Regions from separate parts of the Pelosinus sp. sgz500959 genome, predicted to be linked through region 1. Evidence: riboswitches for the same ligand, from Rfam matches in the RefSeq annotation. Region 1 holds a riboswitch; the other holds the start of a gene.
The links. Region 1 has a riboswitch for lysine ahead of dapB (4-hydroxy-tetrahydrodipicolinate reductase). Riboswitches for the same ligand answer to the same signal wherever they lie in the genome.

Region 1 (7,787 bases):
TAAAATGTTTAATTAAAAGGAGTTTTATATGTATCGTAAATCGACATTGGCAAACGGGGTTAGAGTGGTTTCTGAAGTTATCCCTTATGTAAAATCAGTAACCCTTGGAATTTGGGTGGGAACTGGTTCACGGTCTGAAGGGCAACATAATCATGGTATTTCTCATTTTATTGAACATATGGTCTTTAAAGGAACGATGAATCGTTCGGCAAAAGATATTGCTGAAACAGTTGATGAAGTCGGTGGACAACTAAATGCCTTCACTGGTAAAGAATATACTTGTTATTATATTAAAGTTCTCGATACTCATCTAGAACTTGCTCTTGATGTACTGAGTGATATGTTACTCTCTTCAAAATTTGATGCTGAGGATATTCAGCGAGAACGGGAAGTTGTTCTAGAAGAAGTTCACATGTATGAAGATACACCCGATGAGTTAGTCCATGATATCCATCTGAATAAAATATGGGCAGATCATGATCTCGGGCGCAATATTTTAGGCACTTTATCTTCCATTGAAAATTTTGACCAGAAGTTAATACAGGAATATTATCAAGACTTTTATACTCCGGATAATATTGTAATTGCAGCTGCTGGTAATTTAACTCATGAAAGGCTTGAAGATTTATCAGAACGTTATTTTGGGAAAATGACAGGTCATAAAAAGCAAGAAATACTTATTGCACCTACATTAATACCAGCTTATACAATTCAAACAAAAGCCATTGAACAAGTGCATCTTTGCTTTAGCACACAAAGTGTATCTCGATCATCACCTGATATTTACACTCTTCATATTTTAAATAATATTCTAGGTGGCGGCATTAGTTCTCGATTATTCCAATCCATTCGTGAAGAAAAAGGATTGGCTTATTCAATCTATTCTTATCAAAGTAATTATAGTGATGGTGGGTTATTTACTATTTATGCTGGAACAAGGCCAAGTAATACTGTGGAGGTTACTGAACTGATTTGGCAAAACATTGAAGATTTAAAAACCAATGGAATTACAGCTAAGGAACTTCTAAAAACTAAGGAGCAATTAAAAGGTAGTTTATTATTAGGACTTGAAAGTTCGAGTAGTCGTATGTCCAGAATTGGAAAAATGGAAACTACAATTGGCAACTATATAACCCTTGATGAAGTCGTTAGGAAAATTGATAAAGTTTCATTAGAAGATTTGCAGAAAATAACTCAGCAATTATTTAATCCAGCAACAACGTGCTTTACTGCATTAGGACCTGTCACTGAGGAGGTAACAAATGAGCTTAAGAGGTTTTGAACGCATTTCCAAGTATAAAAATTCAGATTTTCCACTGCCAGTACGAAAGACAAAATATAGTGCAGGCTACGATATGGCTGCGATTGAGGATGTGACTTTATTACCAGGCACTACCACATTAATTTCAACGGGCATAAAAGCATATATGTTAGATAATGAATATTTAGGGATACATATTCGTTCAGGATTATCAATCAAAAATAACCTTAGCTTGATTAATGGGCAAGGAATTATTGATGCAGATTACTATAATAATAGTGATAATGAAGGACATATTATGATTGCTATTTATAATCATAATCCACATAATATTGTTATTACCAAAGGTACGCGGATTGCACAAGGGATTTTTTACCAATATTTAGTGGATGAAACGGATAAAGAACACTTATTTGCAACACGAACAGGTGGATTTGGAAGTACTGGTGAGTAAAAATTAGCATATTTCACTCTGAGTATCATATGAATAAAGAAGACTTAATTTAGGTGGAGTTTTAACTCCACCTAAATCTTAGTCCCTCAGTTTCGATGAAACAGATAGAGAAATGTGGAGGGATATTATGTTTGCCTGGTTAGTGCTTTTGTTGGTGATTCTAGTTTTGGCATTATCTGTTTGGCAACGCATAAGATACTTCCGCAAGACGATTGATGAGAATAATTTAAAAGCTTCGCCATTATCCTTGGCTATTCAAGAATTAATATCTATATCGGGTGGGATTTATTTATCCTTACTTATGCTAGTTTCTTTTCTAAAATTAAATGTTCCTGAAACGATTATTCTTTTTGAGTTCTCCATTGATCCATTGGCTTTTTCAGCAATTGGTCTCGCGATAATCCAACCTGTTTTTCTAACCCTTTATCATGGAATCAAAAAAAATTTTCCCATATAAAAAGATGATGAGGTGATAAAAATGCGGTTAAGTCGTTTATCTGGAAAAGAGGTTATCAATTTAAGTGATGGATCTCGCTTAGGAACGATTGATGAATGTGAACTTACTTTTGATCATGTATCAGGACGTATACACTCTATCTTATTACCTAATCAAAATAGTTTAATGAATTTTTTTGGTGAAAATCGATCAATGACCATTCCATGGCAAGGGATAAAACGAATTGGTGATGAAATCATTATTGTGGATTTGAATAATGATTATGAAGGTTATACTAAATTACATCGTATGAAACAATAAAATACATATTCCCAATGATTATGGATAACCTAACATTAAATTGCATGATATGCATTTTAATGTTAGGGAGGTTTAAATATGAATAATCAAGAGTCAAAACAAAGTAGCACAAACTCATTAGTGAACAGTTATACTGCAGCAAGTTCCAATACTACTCAAGCATCAGCAACGCAGATGAATACAGTGAATACAACTAGTGCAAATAATGTAGTTAATACAACTAATACAACTAATACACAAAAATCTAACCAAACTATTATTGGGGTATTTGGTTCCCGCTCTAACGCTGAAAATGCTGTAAACGCCTTGCGTCAACAAGGTTTTACCACTGAAGAAATTAATATTATTTCTAAAAAACAAGAGAATGATGATGATTCTGGTAATGATTCCGATGATGATATTTTTGATGGAACATTAACAGGGAGTACACTTGGTGGAATTGGCGGGTTGCTTTTAGGTGCAGGAGCTTTGGCTATTCCTGGTATCGGTCCTATTATAGCTGCTGGCCCTATCGCAGGAGCAATCAGCGGAGCCATTGCAGGTGGTATAACTGGCGGACTCATTGATTGGGGTATTCCTGCCGATGAAAGTCATCACTATGAGCAAGAAGTTGTTCAGGGGAGTATCCTTGCGATTATTCGCACTGATGTAGCAAAAGTCAATTCAGTAGCACAAATATTAAGGCAAAACGGTGCCAAAGAAGTTAAAAGTCATAGTAAGTAAATTTAAAATTTCATTAAAAGTGTTGACACTTCTTTAACCACTATTATACAATGTATGTAATTTAATAGTCTTCATCCTGCGCAGGATGAAATAGAGGTGCAGGCAACAAGAGTACTTTCAGGGAGAATGGTATCAATGATCTGAAAGAAAAGGGTTGACTGCCGAAACATAATCGATACCAAATCCCTTATGTTGGTCTTTCATCAAACAGGTGCAAGACTGTCACTAAAAATATTTTTAGTGGAGTGCTATCTCATCTAAGACATGGTGAAATAATTTTATGTTATTTTATCATTTCCTTAGATCTGTCTAACTAGTCGTAGACAGCCGATGAGATTTATGCTCATCGGCTATTATTTTTGCCCAATGAGTGACATTCGCCACTTACATTGAATAGATTATTAATATTAGGGGGTGTACAATGATTAGAGTAATCGTGTGTGGAGCTTATGGAAAGATGGGAAGAGAAGTACTCAAAGCCATACATAATGATGCACAATTAAGTATTGTCGGAGCTGTTGATGTTAAATCAGATTTTGTTGATATTGGTGATTTAATCGGCGCAGGAAAGACTGGAATCATTGTCGGTGATGATTTACAAACAGTGATTAATGAGACAAAACCACAAGTTATGGTTGATTTTACACGACCAGAAGTTGTCATGAGTAATCTTCGTATTGCACTCAAAAATGGTGTTTGTCCTGTTGTTGGTACTACAGGTTTATCTGAAGCCGACCTCACAGAAATCCGTGAGTCCTGTTTAAAAACTAAAGTCAATGCTCTTATTGCGCCAAACTTTTCAATTGGTGCTATTCTAATGATGAAATTATCACAAGATGCAGCTAAATTCTTTCCTCATGTTGAGATTATTGAATTGCATCATGATCAAAAACTTGATGCTCCATCTGGTACAGCATTATATACGGCTGAGCTTATTACTAAAAGTCGTGGTGTTATGAAACAAGGTCATCCTGATGAAGTAGAAAAAATTGCTGGTGCACGAGGGGGAGATTTTTCTGGGATTCGGATGCATAGTGTTCGTTTACCAGGTTATGTCGCTCATCAAGAAGTCATCTTCGGTGGACTAGGCCAAACATTAACAATTCGCCATGATTCTATATCTCGAGAATCTTTTATGCCAGGTGTTGTACTTGCATGCAAACATGTATTGACAGCAAATGGATTAGTATATGGGCTTGAAGAAATTTTGAAATAAGTTTAATTTTACACTAAAAAATAGTATCAAGGAGAGGAATTAATATGAAAAAATATAATGTAGCAATACTTGGAGCTACTGGTGCTGTTGGGCAAGAATTTTTAAATTTAATTGAAGAACGTAATTTCCCTTTTGATAATCTAAAATTACTTGCATCAAGTCGTTCTGCGGGTAAAATTATTACGTTTATGGGGAAAGACTATACAGTAGAAGAAGCTACAGATGATTCTTTTAAGGATATTGATATTGCTCTATTTGCAGGTGGATCTGCCAGTACAAAATTTGCGTCAGCTGCCGTAAAGCATGGAGCCGTCGTTATTGATAATTCCAGTGCCTTTAGAATGGATCCTGAAGTACCTCTAATTGTCCCAGAGGTAAATCCAGAAGATATCCAAAAACATAAAGGAATTATTGCAAATCCAAATTGTTCCACAATTATTATGGCAATGGCTCTTAAACCATTATATAATCAAGCAAAAATTAAACGAATTGTCGTTTCAACATATCAAGCCGTATCAGGCGCAGGTAAAGAAGCGATTGATGAACTTGACAATCAAGTCGCAGCTATTGTAGAGAATAAACCAGTTGAAGCAACGATTTTACCAAGTGCTGGTTTGCCGAAACATTATCAAATTGCTTTTAATGTAATTCCTCAAATTGATGCATTTTTAGAAGATGGTTACACTAAAGAAGAAATGAAAATGGTTCATGAGACACATAAAATATTTAATGATTATAATATGGGTATTACAGCAACAACGATCAGAATACCTGTATATCGTAGTCACTCAGAATCCATTAATATTGAATTTGATGAAGAAGTTTCCGTTGAAGAGGCGAAAAAACTCTTGGCTGCTTTCCCAGGAGTCATTGTACAGGATAATCCACAAGAACAAATCTACCCAATGCCACTCTTTACTTCGAATCAAAATGAAGTCTTTGTCGGTCGCATTCGCAAAGATGAAACAGTAGCACATGGTTTAAATTTATGGGTTGTTGGAGATCAAATTCGTAAAGGCGCGGCTTTAAATGCTTTGCAAATTGCGGAGTATATGATTGAACATAACGTACTTTGAGGTGTGAATAATGGGGATAATTGTACAGAAATTTGGTGGTACCTCAGTTGCAACCCCTGAAGCTCGTGAATTGGTTGTACAAAAAATACAAATTGCATGTGACAATGGTTTGAGTCCTGTTGTTGTGGTCTCAGCGATGGGGCGCCGAGGTGAATGTTACGCTACAGATACTTTTATGGATCTGGCACGAGGAACTTATAAAGATATTAACAGTCGTGAACTTGATCAAATTTTGTATTGTGGGGAAATGATTTCTGCAGTCGTTATGACTGGCACACTGCAAGCTGCTGGACTTGATGCGATTATGCTCACCGGTGGGCAGGCTGGTATTATAACTGATAATAATTTTAATAATGCACGCATTTTAAAAGTTGATCCGACTCGAATACTTAGTTTGCAAAAATCAGGTAAAATTCCTGTAGTTTGCGGCTTTCAAGGTATTAGCGTTGATCATGAATTTACTACATTAGGACGTGGTGGTAGTGATACTACGGCAGCAGCACTAGGAGCAGCTCTTAATGCTGATATCGTTGAAATATATACAGATGTAGATGGCATTATGACGGCTGACCCACGCATGGTCACAAATGCGAAAATTTTAGATTGTATTAGTTATGGCGAAGTTTGTCAACTGGCTCATCAAGGTGCAAAAGTCATTCATCCGCGAGCCGTTGAAATTGCTATGCAGAAAAATATTCCATTGGTTGTAAAATCAACATTTTCAAATGCACCGGGGACATTAATAACGAATATAACCCCTGAAACAAGTGAAGAAACAGCCGTAAATGATCGCATTGCCACGGGGGTTACTTCGATCAATAATATTGCACAAATCAAAATTACATTACACGATTCAAGTAATAATGCTGCTAGTTTTAATATTTTCAAATCAATGTCTGATAATGGGATTAGTGTAGATTTAATTAACGTCCATCCTGGTCAAATCATGTTTACTGTCGCAGAAGAATTTGCTGAAAAAGCAACAATGAAACTTCATGAATTTGGTTGTGATGTACAAACAACTCTTGGCTGTGCCAAAGTTTCTGTCGTAGGTGGAGGAATTAATGGTGTACCTGGTGTAATGGCGAATTTCATAGAAGCCTTAGCAATTAACAATATTCCAATACTGCAGACGGTCGATTCACATACATCAATTTCAGTTTTAATTGAGAAATCTTTTGTACAATCAGCTGTTACAGCATTACATGAAAAGTTTAATTTATCTTGTTAAGTAAGGAGAGAAATGGCATGAAGAATTTTGGACGGATTCTAACAGCTATGGTAACCCCCTTTCATGATGACCTGAGTGTTAATTATAAAGCGGCAGCAAATCTGGCTAAATATTTAGTAGCGAATGGTTCAAATGGATTAGTGGTGACTGGTAGTACAGGTGAAGCAGCGACACTAACTAATGAAGAAAAGCTCAATTTATATTCTACAGTACTTGATGCTGTAGGGGATGAAGCTATTGTTATCGCTGGAACTGGTTCTAATGATACGCGTGTTTCAATTGAAATGACACAAGCAGCAGAGAAATTGGGTGTACATGGTGCCATGCTCGTCGGTCCCTATTATAATAAACCACCACAAGAAGGGTTTTATCAACACTTTAAAGCCATTGCAGAAAAAACAGATTTACCTTTAATTCTGTATAATGTACCTGGACGTACCGCTTCTAATATCCTACCTGTAACTGTTGCACGTTTAGCAGAAATTAAAAATATTGTTGCGATTAAAGAAGCGAGTGGAAATCTTGAACAGGTATCTGAAATTATTCGTAGCACACCTAAGGATTTTTTAGTATACAGTGGTGATGATAGTCTTACGTTGCCGACCTTAGCTGTTGGTGGAGTTGGTGTAATTAGCGTAGCGGCCCATATTGTTGGTAGTCGTATGCAAGAAATGATTGCAGCTTTTAACAATAATGAGATTGCCAAAGCACAAGCCATACAAGCAGAACTCATACCTTTCTTTAAAACCATGTTTATCACAACAAACCCTATACCTGTGAAAACAGCTGTTAATCTTCTCGGTCTGAGCGCTGGTCCCTTTAGATTACCATTAATACCACCTACTGAAGGTGAATTAGAACAAGTGAAAAATATGATGCATAAAATGAATATCATTTAATCTTTAAAACCCCATCTTATTAATATAAGATGGGGTTTTATATTGAATGATGGAATTTACATATAATATCAACAAATACACCTTCATCTGTTGCAAATTGACTTTAATATAAGTTATAATTAGAACAAGTAAATGAACGGCCGGTTTTTAGCTCATTTTCTAACGAACGG
Region 2 (7,787 bases), on a different contig from region 1:
GACCATTGTTGTGATTGCTTTATCCCTATTTTTTTCATCGACCCATCCTTCTATCTTGCCAATAGGGAGGACTGTTGCAGCTGCTGAGCATATTACATTGACTTGGTCAGGGGACCCTCAGACAACTCAAACCATTACTTGGAAAACTGGATTGTCTGATGTCGCTGAGCAGGTTCAATATGCTGAAGAGATAAAGGGGCAAGCTTTTCCTCAAAATTTAAAATCTGCTATTTCTAGGACAGAGGAGTTAGTCACAAATTGGGGGCCTATGAATATTCACTCTGTGACTCTGGCAGACCTTAAGCCGGGTACTTCCTATCTCTATCGTATACAGGAAGGAAGCGAATGGAGTGAGTTTCATCGATTTACGACTGCACCGACTCAGGTAAATCATTTCAAATTTCTGGTTTTCGGTGATTCTCAAAGTAGTCATTATAATGTTTGGCAAACAACTCTTCATAAAGCATATCAAGCTAACTCTGAAGCCGTTTTTTTTACCAATATAGGAGATTTGGTCGATGTTGGGCAAGATTATGCTCAATGGAAAGCATGGTTCGATGGCGCCCAAGGGGTTGTTGAGACGATTCCTGTTATGCCTGTGACTGGGAACCATGAAACCTATACGCCAGAGCGGCGGTTTTCTATGCCGATTTTATTTACAGCTCAGTTAAAATTGCCATTGAATGGTCCGGATGGACTTAAAGGGCAAGCTTATTCTTTTGATTATGGAGATGTCCATTTTGCGATGCTTGATAGCCAAGAGGGAGAAGAAAAAAGTTTTGTCCCTGACATGCTGGAACGGCAAAGAGAATGGTTGGAAGATGATTTAGCAAAAACTCATAAGAAATGGAAAATTGTTTGTTTTCATCGTTCTCCTTATAATAATAAGGCTAAGCAGGATAACCCTAATATTCGGGTCGCTTTTGTACCTATTCTTGATAAATATCATGCTGATGTAGTTTTTACTGGTCATGACCATGTGTATGCCCATACATATCCTCTCTATCATGATGGAGATGTTGGCAGCTTTGCTAAAGGTACAGTATATGTTGCTACTGGTCGGAGCGGGACAAAAACTTACTCCGATTCAATAGCAAAGGAATGGAATGAATTTTTTTATAATCCTTTGGATGAACCTAACTATCTTACTGTTGAAATACAGGGAGATGTTTTAACCGTGAAAGCTTTTAAACAAAGTGGTATTTTGATTGACGAGTGGGGAATTGATAAAAAGCCTGAAAGTCGATAAATAGAAAAAAGCTCCTCTGCCATAAAGGCAGGGGAGCTTTTTGTAGAATTAACGGTTGTTGCTGAAACAGTCTCTGCAATAAACAGGACGGTCGCCGCTTGGACGGAAAGGAACTTGAGTGCTTACGCCGCAAGCTGCACAAGTTGCATCATGCATTTCACGTTGTTGGTAGTTGCTGTTACCGCCACGACCGCCACCGTTTCTTTGTTTGTTAGCTGCTCTGCATTGAGGGCAACGACCTGGTTCGTTGGTGAACCCTTTTTCAGCGAAGAAATCTTGCTCTGAAGCTGAGAATACGAATTGGTCGCCACAATCGCGGCAAGTTAAAGTTTTGTCTTGGTTCATGTATATAGCCTCCTTGAATGTATATTACCCAAATAGTAAACGGAGAATACTCACTTCATCTATTTAAGAACTATTAAAGTATACGATTAATTGGTTCAGAAGTAAAGTAAAATTATGCTTTTTTAAAAATAAAAGATTTTAAGCGTGAAATTTGACTCTATTCATAAGAAAAAGCACTGTTAAAAACAGTGCTTTTTTATATCAGATTAACGGTTGTTGCTGAAACAATCTCTGCAATAAACAGGACGGTCGCCGCTTGGACGGAAAGGAACTTGAGTGCTTACGCCACAAGCTGCACACGTTGCGTCATGCATTTCGCGTTGTTGGTAGTTGTTGTTACGACCACCACCGTTATTTTGTTTGTGAATTGCTCTGCATTGAGGGCAACGGCCTGGTTCATTGGTGAACCCTTTTTCAGCGTAGAAATCTTGTTCTGAAGCTGAAAATACGAATTGATCTGCGCAATCGCGGCATGTTAAAGTTTTGTCTTGACTCATGTTAAATAGCCTCCTCGAATCTGTTACTAAAATAGTCAATGGTATACAAGTAGTAAACACAATAAATCTATTTTAGGACATTTAAAGTATATAATAAAACAATATAAATGTAAAGGGTTTTAAGATCCGAAAACAAATTAATTTTACTGAGCAACAATATAGAGTTCTTTTGCAGTTACTCGTAAAAACAATTCAGTCTTTTCTAAGATTTTTTTACTGTAAAAGAGGAAATTTATCTTGAATATTGAAGTGGTTAACATTAAATACTAAATTTAATGAAGACATTCAAACTGAAGTTTATCCGATGGCTAAGTTCTTGGATAAGGGAGACTCAGATTTAGAGGAGATTCATAATGCCAGCAAGAAAAACATATTTAATTTTTGACTCAAATATTGGAAAAAACAAGCCGGAAAATATTATTAATGCAACTGCGACATGTCCATTCTGTCATCGTGAGGAATTGACAGATATTCTGGCAAGTGACGGATCCATCTTGTTAATAAAAAATAAATATCCCGTTTTAATCAATGCCTTTCAAACTGTTCTAATTGAAACAGATGATTGTAATTCCGACTTATCTCTTTATAGTAAGGATCATCTATATAAAGTAATTGGATTTGGTGTAAAGAAATGGCAAGAAATGATACGCAGCGGTGACTTTTCTTCTGTTCTTTTTTATAAAAATTATGGTCCTTATTCAGGTGGTACAATTAGGCATCCTCATATGCAAATCGTTGGCTTAAAAGATATCGATTATACAGATAATATAACGATTGAAAGTTTGCAGGGGTTCATTATTCACGAAAAAGATGGGGTTGAGTTAAATTTAGCTCAAGAACCTAAAAATGGTTTTTTTGAATTTAATGTGCGACTCGGTAGTTTAGAGTACGTAAATCAAATGGCTGATTATATACAAATTGTAATTCATTATTTATTAAATCATTTTCATAAAAATTGCAAAAGTTATAACTTGTTTTTTTATCAAATTAATGATGAAATTTCTGTTAAAATTATGCCAAGATTTGTTACATCTCCCTTGCTTATCGGCTATTCCATACCGCAGATATCCAATCGGGCAACGGAAGTGGTAACCGAGATACAACATCTATACTTTTCTTAATTTAGATAGCAGGGAATACGCTTTTGTCGAAGAATGAAGATAATACGAGAATAAATGGAGGTGTCTTATGAATTTTTATAATTGGGATGAAAAATTTTCTGTTGGTATTCGAGATTTTGACGAACATCATAAAGAACTTATTGATTTACTCAATGAAGTGTACAAAAAAGTATTCCAATGCGAGGATATTGATGAAGAGCGAATTTTGACGCAAAAAACACTAAGTAACTTATTAGAATATACAAAATATCATTTTACAGCTGAAGAAGCATTAATGAAAGAATTGGATTATCCAGAATATGAAGAACATAAAGGGAAACATGATTATTATATAAATGAAATTGATAATATCGTTCAGGACCACAAAAAAGGCGGCGTTGCCCTGTCTTTTACAGTATTTATGATGCTAAAAGAGTGGATTATGGTACATATTTTAGTTGAAGATAAACAGTATAGTCAGTTCTTTAAGGAAAATGGAATACAATAGATAAAAGTTCCTCGTCAAGAGGAACTTTTTAGGTAGAGTCAACAAGGTATTTTCATCGTTCTTCCATAAGAATGCATATAGGAAGCTGTCGGAAGTTTATTGTGATCAAAGATAATAGTGGCATGGTGGAGAAATTGTTTATTTAGAATATAACGTAAGTCATAAATGTTTACAGAGAGGGTATTAAAATGTTCGCGCTCTTCAAAATAAATAAATGGTGTAAAACTGGTAAAAAAATCTCCTAGAGGCGTTTTTCTCGCTTCTAGTGTAATTTTAGAGAGCTTTTTTTGTTTGGGAAGATTCGCATTAATTTCTAGCACTGGGTAGAGTACGCCCAATTGTCCTACAAGGTAGCAATGTTCAGTTTCCAAGACAAAATCCCAAAAAAGGATACGTTTTAAGGAAGGCATTACAGATAGTTGTATTATTTTTTGATGATCAAACAAATTTTTCAGTTGCTTTTTTGCTTTTTTGCGTAATATAATTCTGAGAGCAAGGTAGGCAATGATGACAAAAAAAGTACTAAATGAGAGTTCGAACATGGTAATGTTGAGAGAATATAGACTTGTCATTAGTACTAATAAAATAGGATCAACTACATTTAATAAATATAAACTTTTGCGCTCTTTGCGAAATGGCCACAAAATGGCTGCGCCATGGGTATTGAAGTAATCAATCATGATATGAGATAAACCACCAGCAAAGGCCCACCCCAATAGGGATAATAGATGAGTCTGTGGCATGAAAAAATGCAGAAGTATACCGATGAGAAGGGACCATATCGCAAGTCCAGGGAGAGAATGGGAAAAGGATCGATGTTGTTTGATGTAAGAAAAATTGCCCTTGATTTGCGTAATAATATCAAAATCAGGTGCTTGTGCTCCAAGAATAGTTGCTAAATAGATAGGGTCATTTAAAGATAGTTGGTGACCCGATAAACCAGCAACGGCAATGCCGATCAGTGCATGTGACAAGGAATCCATCAGTACACCTCCCTTACTATTAAGTTTACATAAAATTATATCATAGACAGGGAGGAGGTAGTACTGGTAATTAGTGCGAGTTTGGTTTTCATAAAAAAAGAGGTGCCCTTATTACCTAAGGTCACCTCAAAATGGTTAACTTATTTCTCTTTCTTTTAGGGTTGTCGCATGTTTTTTATTTAAAAATAGTAAATAGTATAAGTAAACTCCAGCTAATGCAGGAATACCAGTATATAAGACAATACGTTGTGATTCGTCAAAATATAAACTAATAATCACACCTAAATTGAGTACGAGTGCCAATATGGGGACAAGGGGATAAAATGGAGTACGAAAGGTAAGTTGTTCTAACTTTCCACCAAGGCGAATAAATTCTTTGCGGAAGTTCAGTTGGCACCAGGCGATGATGACCCAGATTAAACAACCTGTCAGACCAGTACTCGACATAAGCCAGAGATATACAGTATCAGCGGCGTATTCACTCGTCAATAAGGACATACATGCTAAGAGCACAGTGATTAAGACACCATATACGGGTACACCGCGGGAGTTCACCTTACCCAGTATGCTAGGAGCAAGGCCTTCTTTAGACATGGACCAGAGAAGACGTGAGCAAGCATATAAAGCTGAACTGCCTGAAGATAGGGCAGAGGTCATTACAACAAAAAACATGATATCTTTTGCTAATGGCAGACCAAGCATACCAAAGACATGAGCAAAAGGACTTTCTAAAACGCTGGCTTCATTGAAGGGAATGATGGCAGCCAGTACGACCATTGCGAGGACATAAAAGAAGATAATGCGAAAAGCGATACCCTTAATGACCCTAGGAACGTTTTTACCTGGGTTTTCACATTCACCGGCAGCAATGCCGACAAGTTCAGCTCCTTGGAAGGAGTAGACGACTGCGATCATAGTGAGGAAAACTGCTTCAAAGCCATTGGGAAAAAGACCGGAGCTCGTATGGAAATTTGAAAAAGCCATAGGTACAGCATTGTCAGAAAAGCCGAAGATTAAGCCACAACCGGCCACGATAAAGGCGAGAATTGCAGTGACTTTGATACTGGCAAACCAGAATTCAGCCTCTCCATAGGCTTTTACTGAAATGATATTTAGTAAGGCAAGTATTGTAGCAAAAAAACCACACCAGATCCAAATCGCAATCTGGGGAAACCAGTTATTCATGATAATGCCTGCAGCCGTAAAGTCAGCGGCTATACAAATCGCCCAGTTAATCCAATATAACCAACCTGTCGTAAAACCAGCACCAGGGGAGATAAATCGCGAGGCATAGCTCTGGAATGAACCCGATACAGGCATCGCAGCTGTTAATTCACCAAGACACAATAATACTAAATACATAATAAAGCCACCAACGAGATAAGCAAGGACGGCACCGAGAGGACCTGCTTGACTGATGGTTTGCCCTGAGCCGACAAATAATCCAGTACCAATTGTACCCCCAATGGAAATCATCATAAGGTGACGTGATTTCATATCACGTTTCAATCCTTCTTTTTGCGGACATAATTCATCTAAATTTAATGTTGATTTTGACATAAAAGCCTCCTGATTTAATAAAATAAAAAAATGGTTGTGAACTATCTCACAACCAACAAATTTACATAAATATATAAATCCCCGCTTGTATGAGATAGCTCTTCACCTGAAAATGGGAATCTTCAGGTGACAGACTTGTACTTATTCAATACAAATCCAGCAAAAAAAACCAGGTTGGTTATTTTTACTTCGGCGAAGATTCCTTTTTGTATAGTTCATCGTAACCAGCTCACTATACATACTCATAATATCCGCACCTCTATGCATCACAGCCTATTTAATTGATCTTTAGTTTAATAGAAATACTGTTATCTGTCAATATTTCTATTGAATTAAAGGTCTTTTCTCAGGAGATTCTGAAAAGAAAAGCTTACTATAACGTTATATTTTTTATGGAGGATCTAAATGGAAAATGAATATCAAAGATTAGACGCTAAATTTGCCCAGTCCTTAGTGGACATTGTTGCTGCAGAACTAAATAAAAATGTAAATATTCTTGATGATCGTGGAGTCATTATTGCATCTTTTAGCCGAGATCGCATTGGGCAGGTACATGAAGCCGGTGCGAGGATGCTCAAGGCTGAGATGATTAAAGAATTTTATGTTAGCGAAGAAGATGAATTGCACTTACGTGGTATCCGTAATGGATTTAATGTACCGATTATGTTTGAAAATAAGTGCGTGGGTGTCATTGGCGTTACGGGTGACTTAAAAACGGCGGAACCTTATGCACGACTTGCAGCACGTTTTGTGGAGGCGAATTTACAGTCCAATGCAAGACAAGAAAAATTAGTTGGTGCATTAAAGGAAAAAGAAGAACTTCAATCTATATTTCTAAATAAAATAATTCGTGTTCAAGAAGAAGAACGTAAAAAAATCTCCCGAGAACTACATGATGAAACGAGTCAATCCTTAACATCCATTATTGTTGGTTTGCGTATCCTTGCAGAACAGGTGCAAAATAGTGGGGAACGAGAAAAAATATTACAAATGCGAGATCTTGCTTTGACGACATTAGAGGCTGTTCATGATATGGCAGTACAACTTCGTCCTGTGTTATTAGATGACTTAGGATTGGTAGCAGCAGCACAAAAATACATTGCGAACTATTCAAAGCAATATAAAATTTTAATGAATATTGAGTTTAATATTCTATCTCGTGAGCGATTTGCGACTGAAGTTGAGATTGCATTATATCGAATCTTGCAGGAGGCATTAACCAATATTGTCAAGCATGCTGGGGCGACACAAGTCTGGGTCTCTTTGTATAAAAAACAAAATAAACTGATTCTAATTATTAATGACAATGGTGTGGGATTTAATCTTGATTTATTTAAAAGTACTCATAGTCGTACTTCTTTAGGCATATATGGAATGGGTGAACGTGTATCGCTAGTGGATGGAACCTTTGAAATCAAATCAGAAATTGGTCAGGGAACGAAAATTTTTGTAGAGATTCCCTTATGAAAAGAAAAAAACTGTAGGCACAATTCATGCCTACAGTTTTTTTCTTTTTTATTTTTGGCTACCAGCTTGGTAGGATCG

Region 2: linked by a shared signal. The riboswitch ahead of ACAN52_RS05860 (amino acid permease) and the one ahead of dapB (4-hydroxy-tetrahydrodipicolinate reductase) in region 1 are both predicted to bind lysine.

Annotation. Positions count from the first base shown of each region.
Region 1 covers NZ_JBGJZL010000002.1:221,923-229,709, forward strand. The annotation lists gene ACAN52_RS03740 (M16 family metallopeptidase) at 29-1,282, shown strand; gene dut (dUTP diphosphatase) at 1,263-1,715, shown strand; gene ACAN52_RS03750 (hypothetical protein) at 1,843-2,172, shown strand; gene ACAN52_RS03755 (YlmC/YmxH family sporulation protein) at 2,194-2,472, shown strand; gene ACAN52_RS03760 (hypothetical protein) at 2,551-3,195, shown strand; lysine riboswitch at 3,279-3,454, shown strand; gene dapB (4-hydroxy-tetrahydrodipicolinate reductase) at 3,617-4,411, shown strand; gene ACAN52_RS03770 (aspartate-semialdehyde dehydrogenase) at 4,456-5,487, shown strand; gene dapG (aspartate kinase) at 5,498-6,718, shown strand; gene dapA (4-hydroxy-tetrahydrodipicolinate synthase) at 6,736-7,617, shown strand.
Region 2 covers NZ_JBGJZL010000003.1:202,973-210,759, forward strand. The annotation lists gene ACAN52_RS05830 (metallophosphoesterase) at 1-1,249, shown strand, start outside; gene ACAN52_RS05835 (zinc-ribbon domain containing protein) at 1,298-1,594, opposite strand; gene ACAN52_RS05840 (zinc-ribbon domain containing protein) at 1,801-2,091, opposite strand; gene ACAN52_RS05845 (DUF4931 domain-containing protein) at 2,445-3,212, shown strand; gene ACAN52_RS05850 (bacteriohemerythrin) at 3,280-3,699, shown strand; gene ACAN52_RS05855 (metal-dependent hydrolase) at 3,738-4,682, opposite strand; gene ACAN52_RS05860 (amino acid permease) at 4,818-6,242, opposite strand; lysine riboswitch at 6,330-6,512, opposite strand; gene ACAN52_RS05865 (sugar diacid recognition domain-containing protein) at 6,648-7,709, shown strand; gene ACAN52_RS05870 ((Fe-S)-binding protein) at 7,758-7,787, opposite strand, start outside.